DNA from 2 places in the Burkholderia sp. Tr-20390 genome. Region 1 is predicted to be linked to the other one. Evidence: riboswitches for the same ligand, from Rfam matches in the RefSeq annotation. Region 1 holds a riboswitch; the other holds the start of a gene.

Region 1 (5,235 bases):
AGTCAGGCCCAGGCTGCGGAACGACTGGGCGTCACGCAGCCGCGCGTCTCCGACCTGATGCGCGGCAAGATCAACCTGTTCGGGCTCGACGCGCTCGTGAACATGGCGGCGGCCGTCGGCCTGCGCGTCGACCTCCAGGTACGCGAATCCGCGTGACGCGTGACGTGCGATGCCGCGCTGCCCGGCGCATCGCGGGCATGCGCCGCCACCGCGCGCCACGCCCCGCTCACGATCCGCCGAACCAGTTGTACCCCTGGTCGACCCAGTAGCCGCCCGGAAACGTATCGGTCACGAAGATTTCCATGATGTGCTTCGGGTTCTTGTAGCCGAGCTTGGTCGGCATCCGCAGCTTCATCGGGAAACCGAACTCCGGCGGCAGCCGCTGGCCGTCGTAGTCGAACGCGAGCAGCGTCTGCGGATGCAGCGCGGTCGGCATGTCGATACTCTCGTAGTAATCGTCCGCGCACTTGAAGCCGACATACTTCGCCCGCGTGTCGGCGCCGGCGCGAGCGAGAAACGCGCCGAACGGCGTACCGCCCCAGCGGCCGATCGCACTCCACCCTTCCACGCAGATATGCCGCGTGATCTGTTCCGCGTGCGGCAGCGCATACAGTTCGTCGAGCGTCCACACGCGCTTGCCCGTCACGCGGCCGGACAGCACGAGCCGATACGTCGACGCGTCGACGTGCGGCACGTCGTCGATCCCGTAGTACGCGTTGAACGGGAACGGTCGCGTGATGTCGGCTTCGGTGTAGGTCGGCGCGAGCCGCTCGCCACTGAACAGCCAGGCCTGCACGCGGTCGTTCATGCGCGACACCGTCTCGAGGAACGTATTGACCGACGCGTCGTCCTTCAGCGTGCAGCCGGTCAGCATCGTCAGCCCGCCGAGCGTCAGCACGCGCCGGTTGAACAGCCGCCTCGACGGCATCTCGAGCTCGCGGCGCACGTCGAGTTCGAGCGACTTCCGGTCGAGCGTCCAGCGCGAACCGTCGCGCTTGGTTTCGGATTCCGACATGATGATTTCCTTCATCCGAGGTTGACGGGTCAGCGCCCGCGCAGCATCGCGAGCAGCGAGCGCGGCACCAGCAGCGCCATCGCGACGTGCACGGCAATGAATGCGACGAGCAGCGACATCGCCCAGAAGTGCACGACTCGCGCGTTGTCGTAGCCGCCGAACAATTCGCGCAGCAGCGGGAATTGCACGGATTTCCAGATCGTGAGCCCCGACAGCACCAGCACGACGAGATCGACGATCGCGGTCAGGTAGGCGGCGCGCTGCACCGCGTTGTAGACGCTCAGGTCGGCGTGCGACAACCGCCCGCCCAGCGCGGCACGGATGTCGCGCCAGATCGACGCCGGCGTGACGGGCAGCATCTTGCGCGCGAGGCGCCCCGTCGCGATCGACATCGTCAGGTAGAACAGCCCGTTGAAGACGAGCAGCCACATCGCCGCGAAATGCCATTGCAGCGCGCCGCCGAGCCAGCCGCCGATCGTGATCCCGTGCGGGAACGTGAACGGCGGATAGATCGGCGACGCGTCGTAGATGCGCCAGCCGGACAGCACCATCAGGATCGCCGCGAGCGCGTTGAGCCAGTGGCTCGCGCGCACCCACAGCGGATGGATCGGGCGCGCGGGCGGCGTGGCGGCCGCGCGGCCGGTGGCGGGAACGGTTTGCATGATGAAGACTCCCGGAATGAGTCAACGGGACGGGACGCGATGCGGGCGGCCGCCGTGCGACGCACGCGCCGGCCGCGCCGCGTCCGCCTTTCGTCAGTTCGACGGCGCCATCTTGTCGCCCGACGGCTTGCCCATCTCGTCGTGCGACATCGCGTCCTTCTTCATCGCGTCTTTCTTCATCGCATGCTTCTTCATGCCGTCCTTCTTCATCGCGTCATGGCCCATTGCATCCTTGGCCATCGCGTCGTGGCCCATCGCGTCCTTCGACATCGACGAGCCCGGCTGCGACATCGCATCGTTCTGCGCATACGCGCCCGTGGCGATCGTGGCGAAAGCGGCGACGCAAGCGGCAATCAGTACTTTTTTCATGACATCTCTCCAAAACAACATGGGTTTAAGGAGCCGAATAGACGGACGACGTCGCGGGAAATGACAGCCGCTGCGAAAATTTTTTTTGAGGTTGCGCGAAAGCGCGTCATGCTGCACCGCTTTGCCGCGGCCGGCCAAGCCGGGAGGCCATGCGGCAGCGACGCGCGCTGCCATTTCGACGGGCCACCGTGCCGCCCGCCATGCTGCGGCCGCACCGGGGCAGCCGATCCTCTCCCGGTTGAAACCGCCGCCAAGCCAGTGTATCGTGTGCCCTGCTAACGCGGGGGTCCTGCAATGCGCCCGGTCAAACAACCGGCATTGCGGGTGAGAAATACCCTTTGAACCTGATCTGGATAATGCCAGCGCAGGGAAGCGTACGGATTTCGCCGCCATCCTTCTGACGAAATCCGCCGCCTCACCAAGCCTCGTCTCCTGCTTAGCTCGAGCCCCACATACGTCAAGGGCTCCGGGCAAGCGCCGAAGCGCCTGTCCGGCGCTCACACAGGAGATTGCATGAACGCCAATCCGAAGTTTCTGTCCGCCGACGCTCATGTCGATGCCGCGGCCGTCGCCCCGCTGCCGAATTCCCGCAAGGTCTATGTCACCGGCTCCCAGCCCGACATCCGCGTGCCGATGCGTGAAATCACGCAGGCCGACACGCCGACCGGCTTCGGCGGCGAAAAGAATCCGCCGATCTACGTGTACGACACGTCGGGCCCCTACACCGATCCGGACGCGAAGATCGACATTCGCGCGGGCCTGGCCGCGCTGCGTCAGGGCTGGATCGAGGCACGCGGCGACACCGAAGTGCTCAGCGGCCTGTCGAGCCAGTACGGCCTCGAGCGCGCGGCCGACCCGGCCACCGCCGACCTGCGCTTCCCGGGCCTGCACCGCAACCCGCGCCGCGCCCAGGCCGGCAAGAACGTCACGCAGATGCACTACGCGCGCCAGGGCATCATCACGCCGGAAATGGAATACATCGCGATCCGCGAGAACCAGCGCCGCGCCGAGTACCTCGAGAGCCTGAAGGCCAGCGGCCCGAACGGCGCGAAGCTCGCCGCGATGATGGGCCGCCAGCACCCGGGCCAGGCGTTCGGCGCAGCGGCCTTCGGCGCGAATGCGCCGGCCGAGATCACGCCGGAATTCGTGCGCTCGGAAGTGGCGTGCGGCCGCGCGATCATCCCCGCGAACATCAACCACCCGGAATCCGAGCCGATGATCATCGGCCGCAACTTCCTCGTGAAGATCAACGCGAACATCGGCAACTCGGCCGTCACGTCGTCGATCGGCGAGGAAGTCGACAAGATGACGTGGGCGATCCGCTGGGGCGGCGACACGGTGATGGACCTGTCGACCGGCAAGCACATCCATGAAACGCGCGAGTGGATCATCCGCAACAGCCCGGTGCCGATCGGCACGGTGCCGATCTACCAGGCGCTGGAAAAGGTCAACGGCAAGGCCGAGGACCTCACCTGGGAAATCTTCCGCGACACGCTGATCGAACAGGCCGAGCAAGGCGTCGACTACTTCACGATCCATGCGGGCGTGCGCCTGCAATACGTGCCGCTCACCGCGAACCGGATGACCGGCATCGTGTCGCGCGGCGGCTCGATCATGGCGAAGTGGTGCCTCGCGCACCACAAGGAAAGCTTCCTGTACGAACACTTCGAAGAGATCTGCGAGATCATGAAGGCGTACGACGTGAGCTTCTCGCTCGGCGACGGCCTGCGCCCCGGCTCGATCTACGACGCGAACGACGAAGCGCAGCTCGGCGAACTGAAGACGCTCGGCGAACTCACGCAGATCGCGTGGAAGCACGACGTGCAGGTGATGATCGAAGGCCCCGGCCACGTGCCGATGCAACTGATCAAGGAGAACATGGATCTCCAGCTCGACTGGTGCAAGGAAGCGCCGTTCTACACGCTCGGGCCGCTGACCACCGACATCGCACCGGGCTACGACCACATCACGTCCGGCATCGGCGCCGCGATGATCGGCTGGTTCGGCACCGCGATGCTCTGCTACGTGACGCCGAAGGAGCACCTGGGCCTGCCGAACAAGGACGACGTGAAGGAAGGCATCATCACGTACAAGCTCGCCGCGCACGCCGCCGACCTCGCAAAGGGCCACCCGGGCGCGCAGGTGCGCGACAACGCGCTGTCGAAGGCGCGCTTCGAGTTCCGCTGGGAAGACCAGTTCAACATCGGCCTCGATCCGGACAAGGCGCGCGAATTCCACGACGAAACGCTGCCGAAGGATTCGGCGAAGGTCGCGCACTTCTGCTCGATGTGCGGCCCGCACTTCTGCTCGATGAAGATCACGCAGGACGTGCGCGAGTTCGCGGCGCAGCAGGGCGTGTCGGAAACCGAGGCGCTGAAGAAGGGGATGGAAGTGAAGGCGGTCGAGTTCGTCAAGACCGGCGCCGAAATCTATCATCGCCAGTAAGCGAACGCGCGGTCCGGCGATTCCGCCGGATCGCCTCGCCAGGCACGAAGCCCGCTTTCGAGCGGGCTTTTTTTGCGCATGCGATGTGCCTGCCGGCCCATGCGAAACAATTGATTACGAAACCGCGCGAGCCTTAACAAGTCCTTACAGCAGCAGCGCGGGACGGCGCGTAGATTGGGGACATGCGCGGCCGCCAGCCGGTCGCGCGCCTTCCGTTCACTACCACAAGGACAACGATCATGAACTCGATTCGGCGTTTTGGGGTATACGCTCTCCTCGTCGCGACAGTGGCCAGCCTGTCGGCCTGCGATTCGATGTCGCGACGCCAGCGTGATACGGCAATCGGTGCGGGCGTCGGCGGCGTTGCCGGCGCGGCGATCGGCGGCAACGCGCTGTCGACGCTGGGCGGCGCGGCGGCCGGCGGCATCATCGGTAACCAGGTCGGCAAGTAAGCAATCCGACATCGGCCGGCCGGGCGTCGTCGCCCAGCGGCGGGCCGGGCGGTTCAACGGCGTTTCCGCGGGGCGGAAGCGCCGTTTTCGTCTGTCGCACCGCAACAGGCGCGGCCGCCCCCCCGGAAATGATCGGTTACCGTTTCTCATACCGTGTCATCGGGACTCGGCCTAAGCTTCAAGCATCTGCCGATAGCCGGCTCCGCCGGAGACACATCATGAACAGGACCCTCGTCGCCGCGGCGCTTGCCTGCACGACGCTTGCCGGCTGCTATTACCCGTACGGTTACTA
Region 2 (5,235 bases), on a different contig from region 1:
ATTGCCGCGCGGCGAAGCCGGCATTGGCAACGAGATGATCGAGCCCGCCGAAGTGCGTGGCGGTCGCATCGACGAGCGACGCGGCGACGCCCGGCTCACCGAGATCGCCGGTAAGCGTGACGCATTCCGCACCGGCCGCCGTGCATGCGTGAGCAACTTCGGTGAGCCGGGCGCGCGCCGCTTCGTCCGCGCCGCGCGCGTGCAGCGCCAGCGCGATACCGGGTGCCGCAAGCCGCCGCGCGAGTGCCGCGCCGATCCCGGAACCCGCGCCGGTGATTAGCGCGATCCGTGCGATGTGCGCGGCGCGTGCGCTCAAGCCGCGACCTTGTCGCTGTCGTTCACGCGCTCGACGTTGATCGTGCCGACGTGGAACGCGGCCAGCGATTCGCGGTGTGCGATGCTGACGATCGCGGCCTTCGGCAGCCGTTCGGCGAACAGGTGGTACAGGCGCGCTTCGTTGTCGGCGTCGAGCGCGCTGGTCGCCTCGTCGAGGAACAGGAAGTCGGGCTTGTGCAGCAGCACGCGCGCGCCGGCCAGGCGCTGCTGTTCGCCCGGCGACAGCACGCGGGTCCAGTGCGCGGTCTCGTCGAGGCGGTCGACGTAATCCTCGAGGCGGCATGCGCGCAGCGCGTCGCGGCAGGCTTCGTCGCTGAACGCGTCGGCCGTCGCCGGATAGGTGAGCGCGGCCTTCAGCGTGCCGATCGGCAGATAGCTCGTCTGCGGCACGAACATCATCCGCGCGCCGACCGGCGCATCGATCGCGCCGTCGCCGAACGGCCACAGGCCCGCGAGCGCGCGCATGAACGTGCTCTTGCCGGAACCCGACTTGCCGATCACGAGCCAGCGCGAGCCGGGCTCGATCGTGACGCTGCCGATGTTCGCGAGCGCGTTGCCGTTCGGCAGCGCGAGCTTGAGCGACGACGTCGACAGTTTCGCGCCGTCGACGTAGTGCAGGTTGATGCCGCCGTGCTCGGTCGCGGGCGACAGGCTTTCCTTCAGGTGCGACGTGCTCATCACGCGCTTGAATTCGCGCAGACGGTTGACGGTGGCGCGCCATTCGACGAGGGTCGAGTAACTGTTGATGAACCACGAGAACGAATCGCTGACGGTGCCGAACGCGGACGAAATCTGCATCAGCACGCCGAACGAGAACGCACCCGCGAAATAGCGCGGCGCGGCGACGACGAGCGGGAAGATGATCGCGATCTGCCCGTAGAAGCTCAGCACGAACGTGAGCCGCTTCGTGTACTTCATCACGCGCCACCAGTTGTCGCGGATGCGCATGAAGAGGTTTTGCGCGTTGCCGGTCTCGGTCTTCTCGCCGTCGTAGAACGCGATCTGCTCGGCGTTCTCGCGCACGCGGATCAGCCCGAAGCGGAAATCGGCCTCGACGCGCTGCTGCTGGTAGTTGATCGACACGAGCGGATGGCCGACCTTCTGGATGATCAGCGAGCCGACCACCGCGTACAGCGCGGCCGCCCACACCATGTAGCCGGGGATCGCGATCGGCGTCGCGCCGAGCGAAATCGTCAGCGCGCCGGCGAGCGACCACAGGATCGTGATGAACGACACGAGCGTGACGACCGTCGACAGCAGGTCGAGCGACAGCGCGAGCGTGGTCGTCGCGAACGACTGGAGATCGTCGGTGATCCGCTGGTCGGGGTTGTCGGCGAGGCGGTCACGCTCGATCCGGTAGAACGCGCGATCGCCGAGCCACTGGCCGAGAAAGCGGTCGGTGAGCCACTGGCGCCAGCGAAAGCCAAGCATCTGCCGCAGGTAGCGGCCGTACACGGCGAGGATGATGAAGGCGAACGCGAGCGCGGAGAACTGCATCAGCAGGTTCGGGAAGTCGTGGACGTCCTTCGACTGCAGCGCGTTGTAGAACTCCGCGTTCCACTTGTTCAGCCGGACGTTGATCCAGACCACGCAGAGGTTGATCGCGATGATCGTGACCAGCAGGCCCCACGCGATTTTCCATTCGGACGATACCCAGTAGGGCTTGATGAGGCTCCATGCGGATACCGGGCGCTCGTCCTGCGGCGCGTCGGAGGCGGAGCGGACGGGATCGATCGATTGGGTCATGTGCTTCCTGATGAGTAGCCGGCGCGCGGGCCGGGCGAAGCCGGGCGCGCGCCGCGATACGGCATGCCGGGACGCGGCGCCGACTGACGGCGGGCGTCCGGATGGTCGCCCGCGCGTCTTAAACGGCACTTAAGGCCGGCGGTGACGCGGCAACCGGCCGCTCGCGCGGCCGGCCTGCGGGCATTGTGCCAGAGCGGCGCGGCACGTCGGCGAATTTGCCGCAAGGGGGACAGTTTGCGGCGCTTTCCGCTTTTATGGTCTAATGGCCGACGACGAAACAGGGGTGCTTCGTGGCGCGGCCGGCAGATGTTCCGGGCAGCGCGATGAGGCTGAGAAAGACCCTTCGCACCCGATCCGGGTAATACCGGCGAGGGAAGTTTCTGATCCCGCCGGGTCGCGCTGGCTGCCATCCCACATGGTCAGCGCCCTTGTCCCGCCCGGCCGGCCTTTGCTGCCGGTTTCGTCCTTTTGGGTACGCGCTTTGCGCGTTACGGAAGGAATGATGACCGCACAATCTTCAGTCTTTTGCATGGTTCCCGGCCCGATGCCGCGTGCACTCGCATGCGGCGGCGCGTGCGCGTCGACGCTCGTCGTGCGTGCTCGCGCGGAGGGCGCGCGATGAACGCCCGGGATTCCCGACCCGATTTCGCGGTGCTCGGCGGCGGCCTCGTCGGCCGCCTGATTGCCTGGCGGCTCGCGGGCGACGGGCATCGCGTCGCGCTTTACGAGCGCGGCGGCCCGGACGGCGAGCAGTCGGCCGCGTGGATCGCGGCCGCGATGCTCGCGCCGCTCGCGGAAGCGGCGAGCGCGGAGCTGCTGATCACCGAGCTGGGCGCCGCGTCGCTCGCGCGCTGGCCGCAGTGGCTCGCGGAACTGCCCGAACCCGTCTTCTTCCAGCAGCACGGCACGCTCGTCGTCTGGCACCACGCCGATCGCGCCGAGGCGCCGCTGTTCGAGCGGCGCGTGCGCGCGAACGCGCCGGCCGACCTGTTCGACCGCGGTTTCGTGACGCTCGCCGGCGCGCAGGTCGACGCGGCCGAGCCCGTGCTCGCGGGCCGCTTCGCGCGCGGCCTGCTGTTGCCGAACGAAGGCCAGCTCGACAATCGCCAGGCGCTGCGCGCGCTCGCGGCCGGCCTCGTCGAGCGCGGCGTCGACCTGCACTGGCACGTCACCATCGACGATGCAAACCTGCCCGCCGCGCATTTCACGATCGATTGCCGCGGGCTCGGCGCGAAACCCGCGCTGCCCGCGTTGCGCGGCATCCGTGGCGAAGTCGCGCGCGTGCGTGCGCCCGGCATCGGGCTCACCCGGCCCGTGCGGCTGCTGCATCCGCGCTACCCGCTGTACATCGCGCCGAAGCAGGACGATCTCTATGTGATCGGCGCGACCGAGGTGGAGGGCGAGGACATGTCGCCCGTCAGCGTGCGCTCCGCGCTCGAACTGCTGAGCGCGGCGTTCTCCGTGCATCCGGCGTTCGGCGAGGCGCGCATCCTCGAACTCAATGCGCAGTGCCGGCCGACGCTGCCCGATCATCGCCCGGCGGTGATCTGGGACGGCGCGTCGACGCTCGCCGTCAACGGCCTGTACCGGCACGGCTTCATGATCGCGCCGGAAGTCGCGCACGCGGCGGTCGCTGTTGCCGAAGCCGCGCTCGGCGGCGCGTTCGGCGATGCCGATGCGTTCGCCGCGTGGCGCGACGCCGAGCGCTGGCCGACGCTCCTTCATCACCGCAACGACGCGCGCCAGCCGGCCTGACGCGCGCTGCCGACCGAATTCGACGAAGCCCCATGGACATCCAGATCAACCAACAGAACCTGACGTTGCCCGACGGCGCAACGGTGGCCGACGCGCTCGCCGCGTACGGCGCGCGTCCGCCGTACGCGGTCGCGCTGAACGGCAACTTCGTCGCGCGCACGCAGCACGCGGCGCGCGCACTCGCGGCGGGCGACAAGCTCGACGTCGTGCACCCGGTCGCGGGCGGCTGAGCGCCGCCGCGTTGTTCACGCTTCGTCCCCGCTCTTTCAGGAAAACGACATGACGTCCCTCACCTCCGCCGACGCGTTGACGCTGTACGGCGAAACCTTCGCAAGCCGCGTGTTGCTCGGCACGTCGCGCTATCCGTCGCTGCAGTCGCTGTCCGATTCGATCGCCGCGTCGCGTCCCGGGATGGTGACGGTCGCGCTGCGCCGCCAGATGACCGGCGGCACGGCCGAAGCCGGCTTCTTCGACCTGCTCAAGCGCCACGCGGTGCCGCTGCTGCCGAACACGGCCGGCTGCCAGACCGTCGCCGAAGCCGTGACCACCGCGCACATGGCGCGCGAGGTCTTCGGCACCGACTGGATCAAGCTCGAACTGATCGGCGACGACTACACGCTGCAGCCCGACCCGGTCGGCCTGATCGAAGCGGCCGCGCAACTGGTCAAGGACGGTTTCAAGGTGCTGCCGTACTGCACCGAGGATCTGGTGATCGGCCGGCGCCTGCTCGACGTCGGCTGCGAGGCCCTGATGCCGTGGGGCGCGCCGATCGGCACGGGCAAGGGCGTCGTGAACCCGTACGGCCTGCGCGTGCTGCGCGAGCGCCTGCCGGACGTGCCGCTGATCGTCGACGCGGGGCTCGGCGTGCCGTCGCATGCATGCCAGGTGATGGAGTGGGGCTTCGACGGCGTGTTGCTGAACACGGCCGTGTCGCAGGCCACGCATCCCGAGATCATGGCGCGCGCGTTTGCGCAGGGCGTCGAGGCCGGCCGTGCCGCCTATCTCGCCGGGCCGATGGATGCGCGCGAGACCGCGCATGCGAGCACCCCGGTCGTCGGGATGCCGTTCTGGCACCAGGACGGAGGCGGCGCATGAGCGCGCGTTTCGCCGATGCATTCTGGCCACCGGCCGACGAACTGGCCGAAGCGGCCGAGCGGATTCGCGCGCGGCTCGGCGACTGGCCGCGCGGCACTGCGCCGTGGCGGCTTTGTGTCGCGGTGCCCGATGTGCCGGCCGATGGCGACGTGCTGATCGTCTCGGCTGGCGACCGCACCGCGCAGGCGCGCGTGTCGGCCGCGTCGCGGCCCGCGGCGCCGGGCGCCGTCGCGATCGAATTCGACGAGCAGGGCGCGGTGTTTCACACGGCGGGCGCGCGTTACGCGCTCGACGCCGCGCATC

What was found. A riboswitch is a leader RNA that binds a small molecule or an ion and turns the genes downstream of it on or off. The one in region 1 is predicted to bind thiamine pyrophosphate.
Region 2: another riboswitch for thiamine pyrophosphate. It lies ahead of G3N98_RS36445 (FAD-dependent oxidoreductase); the one in region 1 lies ahead of thiC (phosphomethylpyrimidine synthase ThiC).

Annotation. Positions count from the first base shown of each region.
Region 1 is NZ_JAAGPC010000221.1:5,494-10,728, reverse strand. It holds gene G3N98_RS34835 (XRE family transcriptional regulator) at 1-156, shown strand, start outside; gene G3N98_RS34830 (molybdopterin-dependent oxidoreductase) at 227-1,015, opposite strand; gene G3N98_RS34825 (cytochrome b/b6 domain-containing protein) at 1,045-1,677, opposite strand; gene G3N98_RS34820 (pentapeptide MXKDX repeat protein) at 1,771-2,046, opposite strand; TPP riboswitch at 2,319-2,435, shown strand; gene thiC (phosphomethylpyrimidine synthase ThiC) at 2,560-4,491, shown strand; gene G3N98_RS34810 (glycine zipper 2TM domain-containing protein) at 4,731-4,943, shown strand; gene G3N98_RS34805 (hypothetical protein) at 5,162-5,235, shown strand, end outside.
Region 2 is NZ_JAAGPC010000259.1:3,679-8,913, forward strand. It holds gene G3N98_RS36435 (SDR family oxidoreductase) at 1-316, opposite strand, end outside; gene G3N98_RS36440 (ABC transporter ATP-binding protein/permease) at 313-2,082, opposite strand; TPP riboswitch at 2,352-2,475, shown strand; gene G3N98_RS36445 (FAD-dependent oxidoreductase) at 2,701-3,837, shown strand; gene thiS (sulfur carrier protein ThiS) at 3,870-4,067, shown strand; gene G3N98_RS36455 (thiazole synthase) at 4,117-4,932, shown strand; partial or broken gene G3N98_RS36460 (thiamine phosphate synthase) at 4,929-5,235, shown strand, end outside.